Regions from separate parts of the Acidiphilium sp. JA12-A1 genome, predicted to be linked through region 1. Evidence: predicted binding sites of a transcription regulator. Region 1 holds the regulator's gene; the other holds the start of a gene.
The links. The regulator LexA, encoded in region 1, represses DNA repair genes until DNA is damaged. The targets are predictions, from matches to a motif close to TGTTCTANNTANGTTC.
Positions count from the first base shown of each region.

Region 2: uvrA (excinuclease ABC subunit UvrA) is a predicted target of LexA. The motif match lies at 1,680-1,695, and genes of this name have one in related genera.

Region 1 is NZ_JFHO01000026.1:14,158-17,971, forward strand. Features, by position in the region: gene gyrB (DNA topoisomerase (ATP-hydrolyzing) subunit B) at 1-91, opposite strand, end outside; RNA gene rnpB (RNase P RNA component class A) at 199-590, opposite strand; gene RT91_RS05140 (N-acetylmuramoyl-L-alanine amidase) at 623-1,285, opposite strand; gene RT91_RS05145 (TerB family tellurite resistance protein) at 1,282-2,052, opposite strand; gene lexA (transcriptional repressor LexA) at 2,105-2,800, opposite strand; gene RT91_RS05155 (NADH:flavin oxidoreductase/NADH oxidase) at 2,950-3,814, opposite strand, start outside.
Region 2 is NZ_JFHO01000057.1:4,897-8,710, reverse strand. Features, by position in the region: gene lptE (LPS assembly lipoprotein LptE) at 1-325, shown strand, start outside; gene holA (DNA polymerase III subunit delta) at 330-1,334, shown strand; partial or broken gene RT91_RS23040 (hydantoinase/oxoprolinase family protein) at 1,411-1,572, opposite strand; gene uvrA (excinuclease ABC subunit UvrA) at 1,701-3,814, shown strand, end outside.

The DNA.
Region 1 (3,814 bases):
CGCTGATCGAGGCGGCGTCATAGACGCCGTCGGGCGCGGCGGCCGGGTCTTCGGAAGCGGGTACGGCGGTCGAATCGGCGGTGCTGGTCATGCCGGTCAAGCACTCCATTGGGCGGGAAATCTGACCTTACTCATAGCAGAGCCGGCCCCGATTGCCTAATCGCGCGCGGGCATGGCCGGGCGGCGCGCGGGGGCAAAAATGCCAGACGGTCTGTAAGCCGGGTTCTGTCCACACCCTCGCGGATGCTGGACGGCCATTCATCTGGGACACGCATCGCTGCGTGCCTCGCGCGACCAACCCGGGCGACGAGGCGGAATCCCTCCGCGGCCATGATCGCTCATGCCGCCGGTCGCCCCTATTCGGTCTTGCTCCCGGTGGGGTTTTCCCTGCCGCCCCCGTTGCCGGCGGCGCGGTGCGCTCTTACCGCACCTTTTCACCCTTGCCGGCAGGCCGAGGCGTACCGGCGGTATGTTTTCTGTGGCACTTTCCCTGGGGTCGCCCCCGCCGGCCGTTAGCCGGCACCGTCATTCCATGGAGCCCGGACTTTCCTCCGCGCCGCGAGCGGCACGGCGGCCGTCCAACCGTCTGGCCCGCGCTTCTTGGGCGATCGCCAGCGCCCGGTCAATGGGCGCCGAACAGGGCGCGGATCGCCGCGGCGCGGGCGCGCGTGCCGGCATCCGCCACACCATCGACCCGTTCGGGCCGGAACCGCCGCTGGAACGCGGCCACGACCGCGGCGCGGTCGAGCGCCACGTCATAGCCGATCGCGGCGAGATCGGCGGCGAGATCGTCGCCCGCGGCACCCGCCGCCGCCGACCACAGGCCGATCCCCGCGGCGGCGAGTTGCGGCCAGGGAAACAGCTCGCCAGGGTCCTGCTTGCGGTCCGGCGCGATGTCCGAATGGCCGACCACGTTCCGCGGCGGGATCGGATGGCGGCCGAGAATGCCAAGGCAAAGCTCGATGACCGCCGCGACCTGTTGCGGCGGGAACGGGACATAACCCCATTCATGGCCGGGATTGACGATCTCGATGCCGATCGACCGGTCGTTCAGCCCGCGCGCGCCGCGCCAGAAGCTGATCCCGGCATGCCAGGCGCGGTCCCGCTCTGGGACCAGCGCGTGAAGGCCGCCCGCCTCGTCGACGACATAGTGCGCCGAAACCTTCGCCGCCGGGTCGCAGAGCCGTTCGATCGCGGCCGCCGCGCTGCGCATGCCGGTATAGTGGAGCACCAGGTGATCGACCGGCATTCCCGCCGGCCGCGCGTCCCGGTTGGGCGAGATCACGCGCCGCGCTCGCGCTTGATGGCGTCCCAGGCGGCGTTGATCCGGGCGACGCGTTCGGTCGCGCGGGCGATGAACTCCGCCGGCACGCCGCGCGCGGCAAGCTGGTCCGGATGGTTCTCGCGCATCAGGGCCTTCCAGTGGGCGCGGATCGCCTCGGTGCTGGATGTGCGGGCGATGCCCAGCACCTGATACGGATCCTCACCGAGATTGCCGCCCGAAGGGTTCGCCGCCCGGGCGCGGGCCGCCTCGCCCAGGCCGAACAGCGCGCCGATCCGCGCCAGCATGTCGGCTTCGCGCGCGTTCACCGGCCCGTCCGCCCGGGCGATGGCGAACAGCGCGCCGAGCACCTGCTCGAGGGCAAGGCGGTTGTCGGCGAAGCTCTCGCCGAGCTGGCGCGCATAGGGCTCGAAGCCGGACGCATCCTCGCGCGCCTGGTCGAACAGGTGCCCGATCGTCGGGATCGCCGCATCCTCGATGCGGAACTGCCGCTTGAACGCGTCGATCTCGGCGCGGACCACCGGCCCGTCGCATTTCGCGAGCTTGGCGGCGAGAACGGTGGCGCCGATGGCGAACACCTGTTCGCGCCGGCCGAGCAGGGCGGCAAAGCGGGCGGAGTCGAGCGGCAGGGCGCGGCCGAGCCGGGCGCCGAGCGAGCCGAGATCGCCGGTATCGGCGGCATGGCCCAGCGCGGCGCCGGCCACGGCGCCGAACGGCCCGCCGACGGCGAACCCCGCGACGCCGCCGATGATCTTCCCCCACACGCTCATGCGCGCAATATCGGCCCGGTTGGCCGGCGGGTCAAAGGGGGGTGGGGCCGGCTCAGTAGCGCCGGAACAGCGCGACCAGCCGCCCCTGGACCTTCACCCGCTCGGCCGGGAAGATGCGGATCTCGTAGCGCGGGTTGGCCGGTTCCAGCGCCGTCGAGTTGCCGCGCCGGCGCAGCCGCTTGAGCGTCACCTCGACATCGTCGATCAGCGCCACGACGATCTGCCCCGTCTCGGCGGTCTCACCCCGGCGGATGATGGCGGTGTCGCCATCGAGGATCCCGGCATCAACCATCGAATCGCCGGCCACCTCGAGCGCGTAGTGCTCGCCCGGACCCACGAGCGAGGCGGGAATCTCGATTTCGGCCTGGTGCTCGCGCAGCGCCTCGATCGGCTGGCCGGCGGCGATCCGCCCGTACAGCGGCAGGGTGATGGCCGCCGCCGGATCGGCCGCGCGCGCGCCCTGCAGGCGGGCGGTGAAATCGCCCCGGATCACATTGGGCGCGAAGCCCGTATCCGGCCGGTCCGCCGCGGCATCCGAGGGCAGGCGCAGCACTTCCAGCGCCCGCGCGCGGTGCTTGTGCCGGCGCAGGAACCCGCGTTCCTCCAGCGCGCCGATCAGCCGGTGAATGCCCGATTTCGACTTGAGGTCGAGCGCCTCCTTCATCTCCTCGAAACTCGGGGAGCAGCCCGTCCGGCGCAGATGCTGATCGATATAGACCAGCAGTTCGTGTTGCTTGCGGGTGAGCATCGGGCATTCTCCGGCTTCTTGCCCCGAATGCGCCGCAATGGCCGGGGCCGACAGGACGCTTTTGGGAACAAAACGCTAACATCTGTTCTTAAAGGGCCGATTCGCGCCGCGTCAAGACCTTCGTGACGCTGGCGCGACCCGGCCGAAGGTCAGACGAGAGCCCGCTGATATTGCGGCACGAGATCAACCGGCAGGCCGAAATGCTGCGCCGCGCGGATCGGCCATGCCGGGTCGGCCAGCAGGGCACGGGCGAGGAAGACGAGATCCGCCCGCTCGTTGGCGACGATCTCGGCCGCAAGCTCGGGCTCGCGGATCATGCCGACCGCGCCGGTCGCGATCCCGGCCTCGCGGCGGATGCGCTCGGCGAACGGCACCTGGTAGCCGGGGTGGATCGAGGGAATCCTCTGCTGCGGCGAAATTCCGCCGGTCGAACTGTCGATCAGGTCGACATCGCCGCGGGCGGCGAGCCAGCGGCACAGCGTCACCGCCTGGTCGGCGTCGAAACCGCCCTCGATCCAGTCGGTGCAGGACAGGCGCACGAAGAAGGGCAGGTCGTCCGGCCATTCCGCCCGCATAGCGTCGATCGCCTCCATCACGATCCGCGCGCGGTTGGCGAGATCGCCGCCATAGGCGTCGGTGCGATGATTGCTGACCGGCGAGAGGAACTGGTGCAGCAGATAGCCATGCGCCGCGTGAAGCTCGACGATGCGGAACCCGGCGCTGCGGGCGCGGGCCGTGGTCGCGGCGAAATCGCCCACGATGGCGGCGATCTCGCCGGCGGTGAGTTCGTGCGGAGCGGGGCGATCAGGCGCGAAGGGCAGCGGACTCGGCGCCACCGGCAGCCAGCCATCCGCCGCATCGGGCGCCACGAACCCGTCGCCCTTCCAGGGCTGGGTCTGGCTTGCCTTGCGGCCGGCATGGGCGATCTGGATCGCCGGCACCGCGCCGCCGTATTCGATCAGCGCGACGAGGCGCTTCATGAATGCCTCGTGCCCGTCATTCCAGAGGCCGAGG
Region 2 (3,814 bases), on a different contig from region 1:
CGGCGCGCCGTCCTTCTATCGCTACCATCTCGCGGTCGACTATGGCTGGAACGTGCAGATCGTGGGCGTGCAGCCGGACAGCTCGAACACCCGAAACCGCTACATCGCCACCGCGCAATGGACGCTGACGCCCGAAGGCGACCGGAGCCGGATCATCGCCCGCGGCTCGACGCAGGCGATGGATGCGATCGACAACATCGACAACCAGAACTTCGCGGGCACCCTGGATCAGGGCGTGCTGCGCCATCGCTTCGCGAAGCGGCTCGCCCGGCAGATCACCCAGCAGCTCGCGGTCTATTTCCGCAATCACCCCGACCGGGGGTAAGCCGGTGAAGATCGACGCCCGCCACGTCGAGACATTCCTCGCCGATCCGGGCCGCGCGCGGTTCGTTCTTGTCTACGGACCCGACACCTCGCTGGTTGCCGAACGGGCGCGCCGGCTGGCGAAGCTGGTCGCGGGATCGCTCGACGATCCGTTCCGGCTCACCGAACTCGATGCCGACACCGCCGAGCGCCTGCCCGAGGAAGCCGGGGCGCAGGCCTTCGGCGGCGGCCGCCGGGTGGTGCTGCTGCGCGATGCCGGCGACCGGCAGGTGGCACCCGTCGAGGCCGCGCTGGAGGGGAAGGGCGATGCCCTCATCGTCGCCATCGGCGGTGATCTGCCGGGGCGGTCGAAACTCCGCGCCCTGGCGGAAAAACACGCGGAGGCGGCGGCCATCGCCTGCTACCTGCCGGATGGCGCGGCCCGCGGCCCGGCGCTCGAGGCGGCGCTGCGGGCGGCCGGCGTGGGCATCGGCCGCGAGGCGCTCGCCCTCGCCGCGAGCCGGCTCGGCGGCGAGACCGGGGCGCTGCGCGACGCGGCGGAACGGCTCGCCCTCTATGCCGGGCCGAACGGCGCGGTGGATATCGAGGCGGTCGAGGCGGTGCTCGATGATCAGGGCTCGGCCTCAATGCAGGATGCGATCGATGCCGCCCTGGCCGGCGACGTGAAGGCGGCGGACCACGCGATCGGGCTGGCGCTGGAGGAAGGTGCTGCGCCGGTCGCGGTGATCCGCGTGCTCCTCGGCGAACTCGCCGGGTTGCGGCTGATGGCCGACGCGGTCGCCGGCGGCGCGAGCCCGCGCGATGCCGTTGCGGCGCGCCGGCCGCCGGTGTTCTTCAAGCGCCAGCCGGTCGTGATGAAGGCGGTGGCGCGCTGGCGGGAGCCGGCGATCATGGCGGCGATCGAACGGGGCCTGCGCGCCGAGGCGGACTGCAAGCGCACCGGGGCGGTGCCCGAGGCGATCGTGCGGCAGATGCTGCTGGGGCTCGCGCAGCGCGCCGCCCGCGCCTGAGGTTCAGGCGCCGTAGCCGCCGCCCGGCGTTTCGATACGATCGCGCCGCCGGCCGCGAGTTCGACCTGGTCGCGAGCATCGGCACCCGCAGGCGCACACCGGCGATCTCGGTCTCGAAGGAACGGGCATAGGCGCCGTCGCAGAGCGCGACATCGGTCGAGGTTCCGCCCATGTCGAAGCCGACGATGCGGGTGAAGGTGCCGCCGCGATCGATCCAGAACTGCCACGGCCCGCCCATGAACCCGCCTCTTGACGATGCGCGCGCCTGTCCATCATGCGTCCGCCGGGCGCGCATCTGCCTCCACCCCCTTTCCAGCATGCGCGGACGGGGCCATATCGTCGCGGGGACATTTCGGGAACATGGCTATGGCAGGGTCGGGCTACATCACCGTGCGCGGCGCGCGTGAGCACAATCTGAAGAACATCGACGTCCGCATCCCGCGCGACCAGCTCACCGTGATCACCGGGCTGTCCGGCTCCGGCAAGTCCTCGCTCGCCTTCGACACGATCTATGCCGAGGGGCAGCGCCGCTATGTCGAGAGCCTGTCCGCCTATGCGCGGCAGTTCCTCGAACTGATGGGCAAGCCGGATGTGGACAGTATCGAGGGCCTCTCGCCGGCGATCTCGATCGAGCAGAAGACGACCTCGCGCAACCCGCGCTCCACGGTTGGCACCGTTACCGAAATCCACGACTACATGCGCCTGCTCTGGGCCCGCGCCGGCGTGCCCTATTCGCCGGCGACCGGCCTGCCGATCGAGGCGCAGACGGTGAGCCAGATGGTCGACCGGGTGATGGCGATGGCGCCCGGCACCCGCCTGCTGCTGCTCGCCCCGGTGGTGCGCGACCGCAAGGGCGAATACCGCAAGGAACTCGCCGAATTGCAGCGCCGCGGCTTCACCCGCGTGAAGGTGGACGGCAAGCTCTACGAGATTGCCGAGGTGCCGGCGCTCAACAAGAAGATCAAGCACGAGATCGAGGCGGTGGTGGACCGCATCGTCGTGCGCGAGGGCGCGGAACAGCGGCTTGCCGATTCCTTCGAAACCGCGCTCGCCCTTTCGGATGGCATCGCCTATGCCGAGAACGCCGACACAGGGGAGCGCACGGTGTTTTCCGCCCGCTTCGCCTGCCCGGTCTCCGGCTTCACGATCGAGGAGATCGAGCCGCGCCTGTTCAGCTTCAACTCGCCGCACGGCGCCTGCCCCGAATGCGCCGGGCTCGGCACCGAGACCGTGTTCGACCCCGCGCTGATCGTGCCCGACGAGCGCCGCTCGCTCGCCGACCAGGCCATCGCCCCCTGGGCCAACGCGCAGTCGCCCTATTACGACCAGACGCTGGCCTGCCTCGCGAAGCATTTCCGGGTGAAGCTGACCACACCCTGGGAAGACCTGCCCGAGACGGTTCGCGAGGCGATCCTGTTCGGCGCCGGCAAGACGGAGATCGACTTTTCCTACAAGGACGGGGTGCGCGCCTATACCGTCACCCGCCCGTTCGAGGGGGTGGTGCGCAATCTCGAACGCCGGATGCGCGAGACCGACAGCGTGTGGGTGCGCGAGGAGCTGGCGCGCTACCAGGCCGAGCAGCCCTGCCGGCGCTGCCAGGGCGCGCGCCTGCGCGACGAGGCGCTGGCCGTCCGGGTTGCCGGGAAAAACATCGCCGAGGCCTCGGATCTTTCGATCCGCGAGGCGCGCGACTGGTTCGCCACCGTGCTCGACACGCTGACCCCGCAGCGCCAGGACATCGCCCGCCGCATCCTCCGCGAGATCAACGAGCGGCTGCAATTCCTCGTCGATGTCGGGCTCGACTATCTCTCGCTCGCCCGCAGCTCGGCCACGCTGTCGGGCGGGGAAAGCCAGCGCATCCGCCTCGCCAGCCAGATCGGCTCCGGCCTGACGGGCGTGCTCTACGTTCTCGACGAACCCTCGATCGGCCTGCATCAGCGCGATAACGAACGGTTATTGGGCACGCTGCGCCGGCTGCGCGATCTCGGCAACACGGTGCTGGTCGTCGAGCATGACGAGGATGCGATCCGCAGCGCCGACCACGTGATCGATATCGGCCCGCGCGCCGGCGTGCATGGCGGCGAGCTGGTCGCCGAGGGCACCGTCGCGGACATCGCCGCCAATCCGCGCTCGCTCACCGGCGACTATCTCTCCGGGCGACGTTCCATTGCGGTTCCGGAACGGCGCCGGCCGGTCGATCCCGCGCGGATGCTGAAACTCGTCGGCGCCCGCGGCAACAATCTCAAGACCGTCACCGGCGAATTCCCCCTCGGCGTGTTCACCGCCATCACCGGCGTCTCCGGCGGCGGCAAGTCCACCCTGGTGATCGACACGCTCTACAAGGCGGTCTCCCGCCGGCTGATGGGCTCGGGGCAGGTGCCCGCGCCGTTCGAGCGGCTCGACGGGCTCGACCTGCTCGACAAGATCATCGAGATCGACCAGTCGCCGATCGGCCGCACCCCGCGCTCCAACCCCGCGAC